Regions from separate parts of the Streptomyces sp. SudanB52_2052 genome, predicted to be linked through region 2. Evidence: riboswitches for the same ligand, from Rfam matches in the RefSeq annotation. Region 2 holds a riboswitch; each other region holds the start of a gene.
What was found. A riboswitch is a leader RNA that binds a small molecule or an ion and turns the genes downstream of it on or off. The one in region 2 is predicted to bind cobalamin.

Region 1 (4,522 bases), 6.5 Mb from region 2:
CGCGACGACGGACTCCCGCACGGCTCCCCGCAGGGAGACGCGCAGCCCGTCCTCCTCGTCGATCCCGAGTCCGTGCCGAAACGGCAGCACGCCGTACGTCTTCCTCCCCGTCAACCCGTGCAGCATGTCCAGGCCCGGCTCCAGCAGGGAGACGTCCCCGCGGAACTTGTTGACCAGGAACCCGGCGACGCACTCCTGGTCCTCGCGGGACAGCAGCGCCACCGTCCCGAAGAACGAGGCGAAGACACCGCCCCGGTCGATGTCGCCGACGACGAGCACCGGAAGCCCGGCGTTGCGGGCGATGCCCATGTTGACGATGTCGGTCCGCCGCAGGTTGATCTCGGCGGGAGAACCGGCCCCCTCACAGATCACCGCGTCATACGTGCCCCGCAACTGCTCCAGGCAGTCCAGCACCGTCCCGAGCAGCTTCTGCTGCCGCCCGCCGTGGTAGCCGCGCGCGCTCAGCTCACCCACCGGCCTGCCCAGCAGCACGACCTGACTGCTCTGCTCGCCCCCGGGCTTGAGCAGCACGGGATTCATCAGCGCGGTCGGCTCGACGCGGCAGGCCTGGGCCTGCATGGCCTGCGCCCGCCCGATCTCGGCGCCCTCCCGCGTCACGAACGAGTTCAGGGACATGTTCTGCGCCTTGAAGGGCGCGACCTTGACGTCCTGCCGCACCAGCCACCGGCAGATCCCGGCCGTCACGACGCTCTTGCCCGCGTCGGAGGTGGTCCCGGCGACGAGAAGCCCACCGCTCATGCTCACTTCCCCCTCTTCAGCAACCGCACGCCGGCGCACACCCCGAGCGCCAGCCAGGTGACGCGCCGCGAGAGCCGCACGGCCCGTTCGACATCGCGCCGGACGACGGCCCGCCCGCCGGTGTTCAGCACGGGCCGGTGCTCCACCCGCCCGCCGTACGACAGGGTCCCGCCCAGCCGCACCCCGAGCGCCCCCGCGAACGAGGCCTCCACGGGCCCGGCGTTGGGACTGGGGTGCTTCGCCGCGTCGGCCCGCCAGGCGCGCACGGCCCCGCGCGGATCCGGCCCGGCCAGCACCGCGAGCACGGCGGTCAGCCGCGCCCCCGGCCAGCCCGCGAGGTCGTCGAGACGCGCGGAGGCCCACCCGTAGCGCCGGTAACGGGCCGACTTGTGCCCGACCATGGCGTCCAGGGTGTTGACGGCCCGGAACCCGAGCAGCCCCGGCACCCCGCCCACGGCCCCCCACACCAGCGCTCCCACGACCGCGTCGGAGGTGTTCTCGGCGACGGACTCGACCACGGCCCGGGCTATCCCGTCGGCGTCGAGGGCCTGCGGGTCCCTCCCGCACAGATGCGGCAGCCGCGCTCGGGCCGCCTCCACGTCCCCCGCCTCCAGGGCACGCCCGACGGCCCGCGCCTCACGGGCGAGTGAAGTCCCCCCGACGACGGCCCAGGTGGCCGCACCGGTGAGCGCGACGGAGGCGACGGCGGAGGACCGCACCGCACGCTCGGCGACGGCCCCCAGCGCGACGGCGCCTCCCGCGCACACCCCGGCGTGCAGCGCGCCCCACCCGCGGTGGTCCCGCCACAACACCCGCTCCACGGCACCCGCGGCCCGCCCGAACACGGCGACCGGATGCCCCCGGCGGGGGTCGCCGAGCAGCAGGTCACCGATCAGGCCGGCGGCGGCGCCGTACGCGAAGACGCGACCGGCACCCATGGGCTCAGCCGGCCAACAGGGCAGGCAGGGGTGGGGTACTGAACCTCGATCGGCAGCCGCGCATGGCGATATGTCCTCACTCAGGGTGTCCACGCCCTGGTTCGACGAGACCGGCGGTGAGAGTTCCTGGCTCCCGGGGGATGGCTACCCCGGTGACAGTGGCGGGACCGCGCCGGACTCACACCGGCTTCCTCTCCTGCCGCCGTACTGGCTCCGGAAGTCCACCACGGCCGCGAACCGCCGTCAACTTGCCCTTGACCTGCGCGGGGAGAGTGTGGAGAACCCCACACCACTAGCACCCCGCCTCGCTCCCGGGACCGAGTCGGGGCGAATTCCCCTGTGCGGGTCGTGTTCCGGCGACCGGCTTGCACCCGCCCGACCCGAACCCTCCAATACCTCGCACAGGGGGATACGCGTACGGAAAGGGCAGAGCAGTGCATGACGCGGCCGAGCCGGTCTTCGTGGACATCACCGACCGCCGTCCGGAGCCGGCCAGGTGACCCGCGGACGTTTCCCGGAGGGGCTCGGCCCCGCGGTGGCCCGCGTGCGGTCGGCCGACGGCACTCCTGTCGGCTCGGGATTCCTCGTCGCACCCGGCACGGTGGCCACCTGTGCCCACGTGGTGGCGCAGGCCCTGTGCAGCGACGAACGGGACACCTCCGCGCCGACCCGCCCCGTGACCGTCGAGTTCCCACTCCAACGGGGCGGCGTCGCCTACGAGGCCTCGGTATCGGCCTGGCGGCCGGTGGCCCCGGACGGCACGGGCGACATCGCACTGCTGCGCCTGCCCGAAAGCGCCACCACGCCGGTCCCGCTGGCAGGCGCGTGCGACGTCTGGGACCACCGCTTCCGCATCCTGGCGTTCCCCGCCACGGCCGAGCACGGTGCCTGGATCGGCGGGCGGCTGCTCGGCGCCGTCGGACAGGGCTGGATCTCCATGGAGGCGGACGGCACCGCACACCACATCTCCCCGGGGTGCAGCGGGGCACCCGTCTGGGACGAGGAACTCGGCGCCGTGGTCGGCATGACGGTCGCGACCGACCGAGGCCGTACGGCCGCCACCTCCTACCTCATTCCCGCAGCCGCCCTCTTGGACCTGCAACCGGGCCTGCGCCGCTGTCCGTACCGAGGGCTCGACGCCTTCCGGGAGGAGGACGCCGCGCTCTTCTTCGGCCGGGAGAAGGAGACGGCACGGCTGCTCGACGCGGTGGACCGGCACCTCGTCGTACCGGTGGCCGGCCCCTCCGGCAGCGGCAAGACCTCACTGGTGCGCGCCGGAGTGCTGCCGCACCTGCGCGCCCAGGGCCACACCGTCTCCGAGATCCGCCCGCTGCCAGGCACCCCTGCCGCGCTCACCCTGGCACGGGCGCTGGCGCCACTGCTGGAACCGGACCAGGGCGTGGCCGACCAGGAACGCGGCGCCCTGAAGCTCGCGGCCCTCCTGGACGCCGGGGGAGGCCGGGCGGCGGCCGGTCTCGGCCAGCGCCTGCTGAACCACTGCGGCCCGCGCGGCCACGTCTTCTTCCTCAACCAGCTCGAAGAGATCGTGGTGGCCGAACCCGCCACCGCACGCGCCTTGCTGGCCTTGGTCGTCGCCCTCGCCTCGGTCCCGGCCGAGGACAAACGCCTGCGCGTCCTCGCCACCCTCCGCTCCGCCTGCCTCGACGACCTCGTGGAGCCCGCCACCGCCGCCGTCCTCAGCGACTGCGCCCAGGTCGTCGCGCCACTGGGGCGCACCGGTCTGCTCCGCGCCGTCGAAGGCCCCGCGTCCCGCGTACCCGGCCTCACCCTCGACCCCGGCCTCGCGGAGCGCATCGTCGACGACGCGGAGGACGAGCCCGGCCACCTGCCCATGGTGGAGTTCGCCCTCACCGAACTCTGGTCCCACGAGCAGGGCATCCGACTCACCCACGCGGGCTACGAGGCCCTGGGCGGGGTCGCCGGCGCGCTGTCCGCCCATGCCGAGAAGCGGGTCGGCGAGATCATCGCGGAGTACGGCGAGAAGCCGGTCCGCAGCCTGTTCACGCAGCTGGCTCGCCCTCACGAAACGGACGGGTTCACCCGGAAGCCGGTACGGCTGTCCCCGTTGCCTCCCGAGGTTCGGTCCGCCGCCGAAGCACTGGCCACGCGCACCCGATTCGTGAGGATCACGCACGGTCCCGACGGCGAACCGATCGTGGACCTGGCGCACGAGGAACTGGTCCGGTCCTGGCCGCGGCTGCGGCGGTGGCTGGAGGACTCCCGGGACTTCCGCATGTGGCAGGAGCGGCTCCTGCAGTCCCTGACGCACTGGCAGGACACCGGTGAGGAGACAGGTGCGCTGCTGCGGGGGACGATGCTGGCCACATCGCTGGAAAGGGCGGCGGACCCGGCCCACCGCGATGGCATCACCCGGACCGAGCACGACTACATCCGGACCAGCCATCGCCACGAGCAGCGCGGCCTGCGACGCTGGCGGTTCGCCGCGGCGATGCTGGTCATCCTCGCGCTGCTCGCCGGTGGTCTGGCGGGGGAGGCGTGGCGCAGGGGTTCGGTGCTGGAGGCACGAGGACAGGCCATCGCCTCCCGCGCTCTGGCGGAGGAGGCGTCCCTTGTCGCCGAGGTGTCCCCGGTGTCGTCCGTGCGACTGGCCCTGGCGGCCTGGCGCAACGCGCGGGGCAAGGAGGCGAGGCAGGCGCTGCTGGACGCCTACCTGATGGGTGCCTCCGTGGTGCACGGGTACCGGGGGCAAGGGGCGGAACAGATCCACGGGTTCGACATGACACCGGACGGCTCCGTCGTGGTGACGACATCGCAGGGACCGGACGGCGCCGGACACGCGCAGG
Region 2 (4,522 bases):
AACCGGCTGTACCTGGTGATGGAGCTGGTCGAGGGCGACAGCCTCGCCGGGGTGCTGGCCGCGTCGGGAGCGCTCCCCGCAGGCCGGGTGGCCGATCTTGCCGCCCAGGCCGCCGCCGGGCTCGCCGCCGCGCACGCGCAGGGCATCGTCCACCGCGACATCAAGCCCGCCAACCTGCTGCTGGACGCGGGCGGCACCCTGAAGATCGGCGACTTCGGCATCGCGCGCTTCCTCGACGATCCCGGCGCCGCGCTCACCGCCACCGGACAGATCGTGGGCACCGGCCTCTACCTCGCGCCCGAACGCGCCCTGGGGCAGCCCGCGGGGCCCGCCTCCGACATGTACTCCCTGGGGTGCGTGCTCTACCAGCTTCTCAGCGGCCGCCCGCCGTTCCAGGCGGACACCGCCGTCGCGCTCCTCCACCAGCACCTCGACAGCGCCCCGGTGCCGCCCCGCGAGCTCGGTGTCGCGGATCTGCCGCCGGCGTTCGAGAGCTACCTCCTCGGACTCCTCGCCAAGCAGCCCGAGGACCGGCCCTCGGCCCAGCAGGCCGCCGAGTGGTTCGCCGGCGGCGCCTGGCGGGGGCTGCCCGAGCCACTGCCGGAGGCCGCGTCGCCGGTGCCGTCCTCCGCGCCGGCGCCGTACGCGCCGGCCGAGCCCCGCAGCGTCACCACCTACGCACTGCCGGGCGCCCCCGCCCTGCACACCACCCGCACGCCCCACGCCGGGCGCGCGCGCCGCTCCGCGCCCCGCGACGGCCTCGGCAACCGGCGGCGGGCGGCCGCGACGATCGCCGGGGCGGCCCTCTTCCTCGCCGCGATGCTCGCCGGCATGCTCTGGTTCTCCCCCGACAACACGGCCACGGAGGGCACGGAACCCGACGCGTCACCGACCGCGAGCAGCCCGGCCGCCACCCCCTCCGGCGGTTCCGCCTCGCCCCTCTCCTCCGCCCCGGGCACGGACACGGCTCCGGCCGCCGGCACCGTGGCCGATGTCACTCCGCCCACGACTCCGTCCCCGTCCACCGCTCCCCCCTCTCCCACTCCGAGCCCCGCGGCCCCCACGCAGGAGGCGACCGCCGACGCACCGCAACAGGCGGAGCAGCCGCGGCAGGAGAAGCCCCGCCAGGTCCGGCCGGTCGGGGACGGCGACGACGACGGGGACGACGGGGGCAACGACTGACACGGCCCGCCGGCGAGCCGGGCGGAGGAGGTGGCGTTGCCGTACGCGACCACCGCCGCCGGCGCGGGACCATCCGGCGCCCGGGGCGCCGCCCGTCTCGCGCGGATCCACGGCGGCATGCGCCGGTGTGCGAGCGGGCGCCCCCACACGCGCCCCCTGCGTGGCTTGTCATCGCCCTTATCCCGGCCTTATTGTCACCACGCCTTGGTGAACGGGAAATCCGGTGTGATGCCGGTGCGGCCCTCGCCACTGTGAATCGGGAAGTCCGGCTCCGGCCCTCACGGGCAGCCACTGGGTCCTGAAGGACCCGGGAAGGCGGAGCACGGGCGGTGGTACCCGTCAGCCAGGAGACCGGCCAAGGCGCGTCAACCATCCACGAGGTGCTGGAGAGGGTCTGCTGAGCCATGCACATAGCCGAGGGTTTCCTGCCTCCGGCGCACGCGGTCGCCTGGGGCGTCGCGTCGGCGCCGTTCGTCGTCCACGGAGTCCGGTCGCTCACCCGTGAAGTGCGCGAGCACCCCGAGAGCACACTGCTCCTCGGTGCCTCCGGCGCCTTCACGTTCGTCCTGTCCGCCCTGAAACTGCCGTCGGTCACCGGCAGTTGCTCCCACCCCACCGGCACCGGGCTGGGGGCCATCCTGTTCCGCCCGCCGATCATGGCGGTCCTGGGCACCATCACCCTGCTCTTCCAGGCGCTGCTGCTGGCGCACGGCGGCCTCACCACGCTCGGCGCCAACGTCTTCTCCATGGCGATCGTCGGGCCCTGGGCCGGATACGCCGTCTACAAGGTGCTGCGGCGGTACGACGTGCCGCTGATGGCGGCCGTGTTCTGCGGGGCGTTCGTGGCCGACCTGTCCACCTACTGCGTCACCAGCGTGCAGCTGGCGCTCGCCTTCCCGGACCCGGGCAGCGGATTCCTCGGCGCGCTCGGCAAGTTCGCCTCCATCTTCGCCGTCACGCAGATCCCGCTCGCGGTGAGCGAGGGCCTGCTGACCGTCCTCGTGATGCGGCTGCTGGTGCAGTCCAGCAAGGGCGAGCTGACCCGGCTGGGCGTGCTCCTCGCCGGGAAGCGGTCGCGGACCGAGACGGAGGCGGTGGCCCGATGAACCGGAACACGAAGATCAACCTGGTGCTGCTGCTCGTCGTGGCCGCGCTCGCCGTGCTGCCGCTCGCGCTCGGCCTCGGCGACCACAAGGAAGAGCCGTTCACCGGCGCCGACGCCCAGGCGGAGACGGCGATCACGGAGCTGGACCCGGACTACGAGCCCTGGTTCACGCCGCTGTACGAGCCGCCGTCCGCGGAGATCGAGTCGGCGCTGTTCGCCCTCCAGGCGGCGATCGGCGCGGGCGTCCTCGCCTACTACTTCGGCCTGCGGCGCGGCCGGCGCCAGGGCGAGGAACGGGCCACGGCCCGTCAGCAGGCCGCCGACGCGGACGCCGTGGGCGTCCCCGGAAAGTCCCCGGCCGACGGGGCCTGAGCCGCGTGCTGCCGATCGACGCGGCGGCGCACAGCAGCCGCTGGCGCCGCCGCCACCCCGTGGACAAGGCCGTGCTCGGACTCGGCCTCACCGTGTTGGCGATCTCGCTGCCGCCCTGGCCGGGCGCGGCCCTGGTGCTCGTGGCGGCACTGTCCCTGCTGCTGGGGCCGGCCGGTGTGCCCGGCCGACGGCTGTGGCGGGCCTACCGGGTGCCGCTCGGCTTCTGCGTGACCGGCGCGCTCCCCCTGCTCGTCCAGGTCGGTGGGCCGGAGGGCTTCGTCTCCCTCGCCGGTGACGGGCCGGTGCGGGCCGGGGAGTTGCTGCTGCGCACCTCGGCGGCCTCCCTGGGCGTGCTGCTGTTCGCCTTCACCACGCCGATGTCCGACCTGCTGCCCCGCCTGGTGCAGGCGGGCGTGCCCGCGCCCGTCGTCGACGTCGCCCTGGTGACGTACCGGATGAGCTTCCTGCTCCTGGACTCCGTGCGCCGCGTCCGGGACGCCCAGGCCGCCCGGCTCGGGCACACCGGCCGGGCCGCGGAGTGGCGGTCCCTGGCCGGGCTGGGCGCCACCGCGTTCGTCCGGGCCTTCGACCGGGCGGCCCGCCTCCAGGCCGGTCTCGCCGGGCGCGGCTACGACGGCACCCTGCGCGTCCTGGTGCCCGAGGCCCGCGTCTCCGTCCGCTTCACCACGGCCAGTTGCGCGCTCCTCGCGGCGCTGGCGGTGCTCACCTTCGTGCTGGAAAGGCCGCTGACATGAGCGAGGCCGCCCTCGTCGCCCTGCGGGGCGCGTCCTTCGCCTACGAGGACGGCCCGGCCGTGCTCAGCGGCCTCGACTTCGAGATCCGCGAGGGGCGCGCGCTCGCGCTGCTCGGCCGCAACGGCAGCGGCAAGACCACGCTGATGCGGCTGCTCAGCGGCGGACTGCAGCCGCACCGGGGCCGGTTGACGGTCGACGGGCAGCCGGTGACGTACGACCGCAAGGGCCTGACCCGGCTGCGCACGACCGTTCAGCTGGTGGTGCAGGACCCGGACGACCAGCTGTTCGCGGCCTCCGTCGAGCAGGACGTGTCGTTCGGGCCGCTGAACCTCGGCCTGGACGACACGGAGGTGCGGGCGCGGGTGGCTCAGGCGCTCGACGCCCTGGACATCGCCGCCCTGGCCGACCGGCCCACCCATCTGCTCTCCTACGGGCAGCGCAAGCGGACCGCCATCGCGGGCGCGGTCGCCATGCGGCCCCGGGTCCTCGTCCTCGACGAGCCGACGGCCGGGCTCGACCCCGACGGGCAGGAACGGCTCCTCGACACGCTCGACGGGCTCCGCGCCCGGGGCACCACGGTCGTGATGGCCACCCACGACGTCGACCTCGCCCTGCGCTGGGCCGACGACGCGGCGCTCCTCACGCCGTCCGGCGTCCGCACCGGGCCCGCGCCGACGGCACTGGCCCGCACCGATCTCCTCCGGGAGGCGGGGCTGCGGCTGCCGTGGGGCGCCGCCGCGGCGGAACTCCTCCGCGCCCAGGGTGTGTTGGCCGAGTCGGCGCCGGGCCCGCGAACGCCGGACGAGCTGGCCGCCCTCGCGGCGGGACAGCGGCCGACGACACCCCGGAGCGGCTGAGGGGAGTGCGGTCGGTCAGTTACGGTCGGTCAGTTACCGTCGGTCAAGCACGATCAGTCGAAGTACGACTGGAGCGAGCCGCGGCGGCGGATGTCGAGCGTCGCGCAGTGGAACGAGCCGCCGAACGGCGCGTAGTGCAGCAGGTCGCACGGGATCGGCTCGAAGCCCCACTTCTCCAGCGCGCGCAGCATGCCGGTGTGGTGCCGCTCCGCGATCACCCGCCGCTCGTCGATCATGAGCACGTTCATGCT
Region 3 (4,522 bases), 2.5 Mb from region 2:
TGTACCCGCACTCCATCACGGCGACGCTGTCCTCGAAGAGCCGTGAGGTGATCCGCCGCAACACCACGATCCTGCCGCTGTACTCGCTGATGCTGGGCCTGCTCGCGCTGCTCGGTTTCATGGCGATCGCGGCCGGGATCAAGGTGCAGAACGGTCAGCTGGCGATCCCGCAGCTGTTCGAGACGATGTTCCCGGACTGGTTCGCGGGCGTGGCGTTCGCGGCGATCGGCATCGGCGCGCTGGTGCCTGCGGCCATCATGTCCATCGCGGCCGCGAACCTCTTCACGCGCAACATCTACAAGGACTTCATCAAGCCGGACGCGACGCCGGAGCAGGAGACCAAGGTCTCCAAGCTGGTGTCCCTGCTGGTGAAGGTGGGCGCGCTGGCCTTCGTCCTCACCATGGACAAGACGGTCGCCATCAACTTCCAGCTGCTGGGCGGCATCTGGATCCTGCAGACCTTCCCGGCCCTGATCGGCGGCCTGTTCACCCGCTGGTTCCACCGCTGGGCACTGCTCGCGGGCTGGGCGGTCGGCATGCTCTACGGCACGGTCGCCGCGTACGGCGTCGCCTCGCCGACCCAGAAGCACTTCGGTGGCTCCTCCAAGGAGATCCCCGGCATCGGTGAGATCGGCTACATCGGCCTCACGGCGTTCGTCCTGAACGTGGTGGTGACGGTCGTCCTGACCTTCGTCCTCAGGGCCGTGAAGGCCCCCGACGGCGTCGACGAGACCAGGCCGGAGGACTACACGGCGGACGCGGGCGACCCCGGGGTGCAGGTGGAACTCCCGCCGGCGACCGCCGGGTCCGCTCACTGACTCCGGGAACAACCGCAGCCACCCCACAGCGGGCCGCCATGATCACCACTCACGGCGGCCCGCTGCCCTGTGCGGACACCCCCTAGTCCCGGGTACGTCTCGCCATCGCATCCCAGAAACGGTCCAGTTCGCCCACCCGCATGCCGACCCAGTGGGGTGTCTTCCTCCGCAGGACCCTGGGGCCGCGCGGCTGGGCGACCTTCCTCACAGCCGATGATCTCGGCGATCTCCGACCCGGCGGTGAGCACCAGTCTCCGGGGGTGTCTGCGCGCCTTCGCGAGGTAGCGGCGCTTCATCCAGCTGTACCAGCAGAACAGGAAGAGGGCGGCGGCGACCGAGGCGGTGAGCACCGGGCCGACGAAGCGGACGACGGTTTCCAATCCCGTGGTCTTGTTCAGGTCGGCGAAGCCCGTCGGCTCGTCCGCGATCAGGGAGTACAGGGCCTCCCCGCACCAGGCGAGGACCGCGAGCACGGCGATCGCCCACACCATCCTGGTCGCGTTGGCGTACGAGACCCATCGGCGCCACTTCTTGGGGCGCGGGGTGCCGCGGCGGGCCTTCACACGGATCGTCAGGCTGTGCCAGTAGCCGATGTGGACGTGTCTGACCCGGCTCCAGGCCCGTCTCAGCTCCAGCGTCGCCATCGGAGCGTTCCGCGGCCGCTCCTTGCCCGGGGTGTGACGGACGACCCTGGTCATGGTGAACTCCCCTTCCGAGAGCCGTTCTCGGACGGAGGACCACGGGCGCCGACGCCTACTTCCATGGAATCACTCCCGGCTCCCCCGCAACCCGGCCGCCGGCCGCGGAAAACCCGGGGTCCGCGGTCACTCCGCTCCGGCACACTCGGCCCATGGACATCGTCATCCGGCCGGCGGAACCCCGCGAGTACGGACCCCTCGGCGACATCACGGCCCACGCCTACCTCCAGGACGGCCTGCTCGACTTCGGCGAGAACGACGAGTACCTCGGCGAGCTGAAGGACGTGGCCAAGCGCGCGGCCGCCGCCGAGGTCCTGGTCGCGCTCCGGGGCGACGAACTGCTCGGCGGCGTCACGTTCGTACCCTCCGGCGGCCCCATGGCCGACATAGCCCGCCCGGGCGAGGCCGAGATCCGGATGCTCGCCGTCTCCCGCGCGGCCCGCGGCCGGGGCGTCGGCGAGGCCCTGGTCCGCTCGTGCGTCGACCGGGCACGGGCCACGGAGGGCTGCGTCCGGATCGTGCTGTCCACCCAGCGCACCATGCGCTCCGCCCACCGCATCTACGAACGTCTGGGCTTCGTCCGCACCCCGGAGCGGGACTGGAACCCGGTCCCGCACCTGGACGACATCACGCTGCTCACCTACGAGTTGACGCTCTGAAGTCATCCACGACACAACATATAGGGGCGTGATCCTCACCCGGCACAAGATGTATGCTCATGCTCGCTGTCGCCGCAGGGGAATCCGGTGCGAATCCGGAACTGTCCCGCAACGGTGTACCCATGCCTGTTTCCACGGGTATGGGCGTCAGTCCGAGGACCTGCCGACAGCGCGCCCGGCCATCCGGCCGGTGTGCCTGACGTCCGGGCCTCGTGGAATGGGCCGGTGGACGCGACGCCGCGTGCGCTCGTGTGCCGCCCCCTGCCCTCGGCGAGGCCCCCTGCCGAGCGAGGGAGAGCCCCACGTGACCATCGCGCCAGCCGATCCGGTCTCAGCCGCCGAAGAAGCGCACGACGCTCCCGGTGCCGCGCTGTTGCGGACCCTGACCGAGCTGACCGCCGACCTCCCCGACGCCGACCCCGGCCGGGTCGCCGCCGCCGCGCTGCGCGGCCGGTCCGCGCGGGCGGACGCGGCGGAGTTGCGCGAGCTGGCGACGGAAGCGGCCGCCGGCCTCATCTCCGAGGACCCCGCCTACTCCCGGCTGGCCGCCCGGCTGCTGACCATCGGCATCCGCGAGGAGGCCGCTTCCCAGGGCGTCACGTCCTTCACCGGGTCCGTCGCGGTCGGCCACCGCGAGGGCCTCATCGCCGACCGCACCGCCGAGTTCGTCCGGCTGCACGCGGCCCGGCTCGACGCCCTGATCGACACCGCCGCCGACGACCGCTTCGGCTACTTCGGCCTGCGCACGCTGCACAGCCGCTACCTGCTCCGGCACCCGATCACCCGCAAGGTGATCGAGACGCCCCAGCACTTCATGCTGCGCGTGGCGAGCGGCCTCGCCGAGGACGACACCGCACGGGCCGTGGACGAAGTCGCGGCGCTCTACCGGCTGATGAGCCGCCTCGACTACCTCCCCTCCTCCCCCACCCTCTTCAACTCCGGCACCCGGCACCCCCAGATGTCGTCCTGCTACCTCCTCGACTCCCCCAAGGACGAGCTGGACTCCATCTACGACCGCTACCACCAGGTCGCCCGCCTGTCGAAGCACGCCGGGGGCATCGGCATCGCCTACTCCCGCATCCGCGCCCGGGGTTCGCTGATCCGCGGCACGAACGGCCACTCCAACGGCATCGTCCCGTTCCTGAAGACCCTGGACGCCTCGGTCGCCGCCGTGAACCAGGGCGGCCGCCGCAAGGGCGCCGCCGCCGTTTACCTGGAGACCTGGCACTCCGACATCGAGGAGTTCCTGGAGCTGCGCGACAACACCGGCGAGGACGCCCGCCGCACGCACAACCTGAACCTCGCGCACTGGGTGCCGGACGAGTTCATGCGCCGTGTGAACGCCGACGCCCCGTGGTCGCTGTTCTCCCCCGCGGACGTGCCCGAGCTGGTCGACCTGTGGGGCGAGGAGTTCGACACCGCCTACCGGGCCGCCGAGGCCAAGGGCCTGGCGAAGAAGACGCTGCCCGCGCGCGAGCTGTACGGCCGCATGATGCGCACCCTCGCGCAGACCGGCAACGGCTGGATGACCTTCAAGGACGCCGCCAACCGCACCGCCAACCAGACGGCCGAGCCGGGCCACGTCGTCCACTCCTCCAACCTCTGCACGGAGATCCTGGAGGTCACCAGCGACGGCGAGACGGCGGTCTGCAACCTGGGGTCGGTCAACCTCGGCGCGTTCGTGACCGGCGGGGACATCGACTGGGAGCGGCTGGACGAGACCGTCCGCACGGCCGTGACGTTCCTCGACCGGGTCGTCGACATCAACTTCTACCCCACCGAGCAGGCGGGCCGCTCCAACGCCCGCTGGCGTCCGGTCGGACTCGGCGCGATGGGCCTCCAGGACGTCTTCTTCCAGCTGCGACTGCCCTTCGACTCGCCCGAGGCGAAGGACCTGTCCACGCGGATCGCCGAGCGCATCATGCTCGCCGCCTACGAGGCCTCCGCCGACCTCGCCGAGCGCAACGGCCCCCTGCCGGCCTGGGAGAAGACCCGTGCGGCCCGGGGCGTGCTGCACCCCGACCACTACGACGTGGAGCCGGCCTGGCCGGAGCGCTGGGCGGCGCTGCGCGAGCGGATCGCCACGACCGGCATGCGCAACTCCCTGCTCCTCGCCATCGCCCCGACGGCCACCATCGCCTCCATCGCGGGCGTGTACGAGTGCATCGAGCCGCAGGTGTCCAACCTGTTCAAGCGCGAGACGCTGTCCGGCGAGTTCCTCCAGGTCAACTCGTACCTGGTGGACGAGCTCAAGCGGCTCGGCGTGTGGGACGCCCGCACCCGTGAGGCGCTGCGCGAGGCCAACGGCTCGGTGCAGGGCTTCGCCTGGATCCCCGAGGACGTCCGC

Region 1: it holds a riboswitch for cobalamin, as region 2 does, so the genes downstream of both, ACSUPV_RS31705 (cobalamin biosynthesis protein) here and ACSUPV_RS02630 (energy-coupling factor ABC transporter permease) in region 2, are expected to answer to the same signal.
Region 3: it holds a riboswitch for cobalamin, as region 2 does, so the genes downstream of both, ACSUPV_RS13440 (ribonucleoside-diphosphate reductase subunit alpha) here and ACSUPV_RS02630 (energy-coupling factor ABC transporter permease) in region 2, are expected to answer to the same signal.

What each region holds. Positions count from the first base shown of each region.
Region 1 is NZ_OZ186796.1:7,077,240-7,081,761, forward strand. It holds gene ACSUPV_RS31700 (cobyric acid synthase) at 1-759, opposite strand, end outside; gene ACSUPV_RS31705 (cobalamin biosynthesis protein) at 762-1,697, opposite strand; cobalamin riboswitch at 1,796-1,916, opposite strand; gene ACSUPV_RS31710 (nSTAND1 domain-containing NTPase) at 2,194-4,522, shown strand, end outside.
Region 2 is NZ_OZ186796.1:557,567-562,088, forward strand. It holds gene ACSUPV_RS02625 (serine/threonine-protein kinase) at 1-1,182, shown strand, start outside; cobalamin riboswitch at 1,371-1,556, shown strand; gene ACSUPV_RS02630 (energy-coupling factor ABC transporter permease) at 1,587-2,288, shown strand; gene ACSUPV_RS02635 (energy-coupling factor ABC transporter substrate-binding protein) at 2,285-2,659, shown strand; gene cbiQ (cobalt ECF transporter T component CbiQ) at 2,665-3,414, shown strand; gene ACSUPV_RS02645 (energy-coupling factor ABC transporter ATP-binding protein) at 3,411-4,271, shown strand; gene ACSUPV_RS02650 (amidinotransferase) at 4,325-4,522, opposite strand, start outside.
Region 3 is NZ_OZ186796.1:3,086,995-3,091,516, forward strand. It holds gene mctP (monocarboxylate uptake permease MctP) at 1-818, shown strand, start outside; gene ACSUPV_RS13430 (hypothetical protein) at 812-1,516, opposite strand; gene ACSUPV_RS13435 (GNAT family N-acetyltransferase) at 1,669-2,175, shown strand; cobalamin riboswitch at 2,229-2,357, shown strand; gene ACSUPV_RS13440 (ribonucleoside-diphosphate reductase subunit alpha) at 2,480-4,522, shown strand, end outside.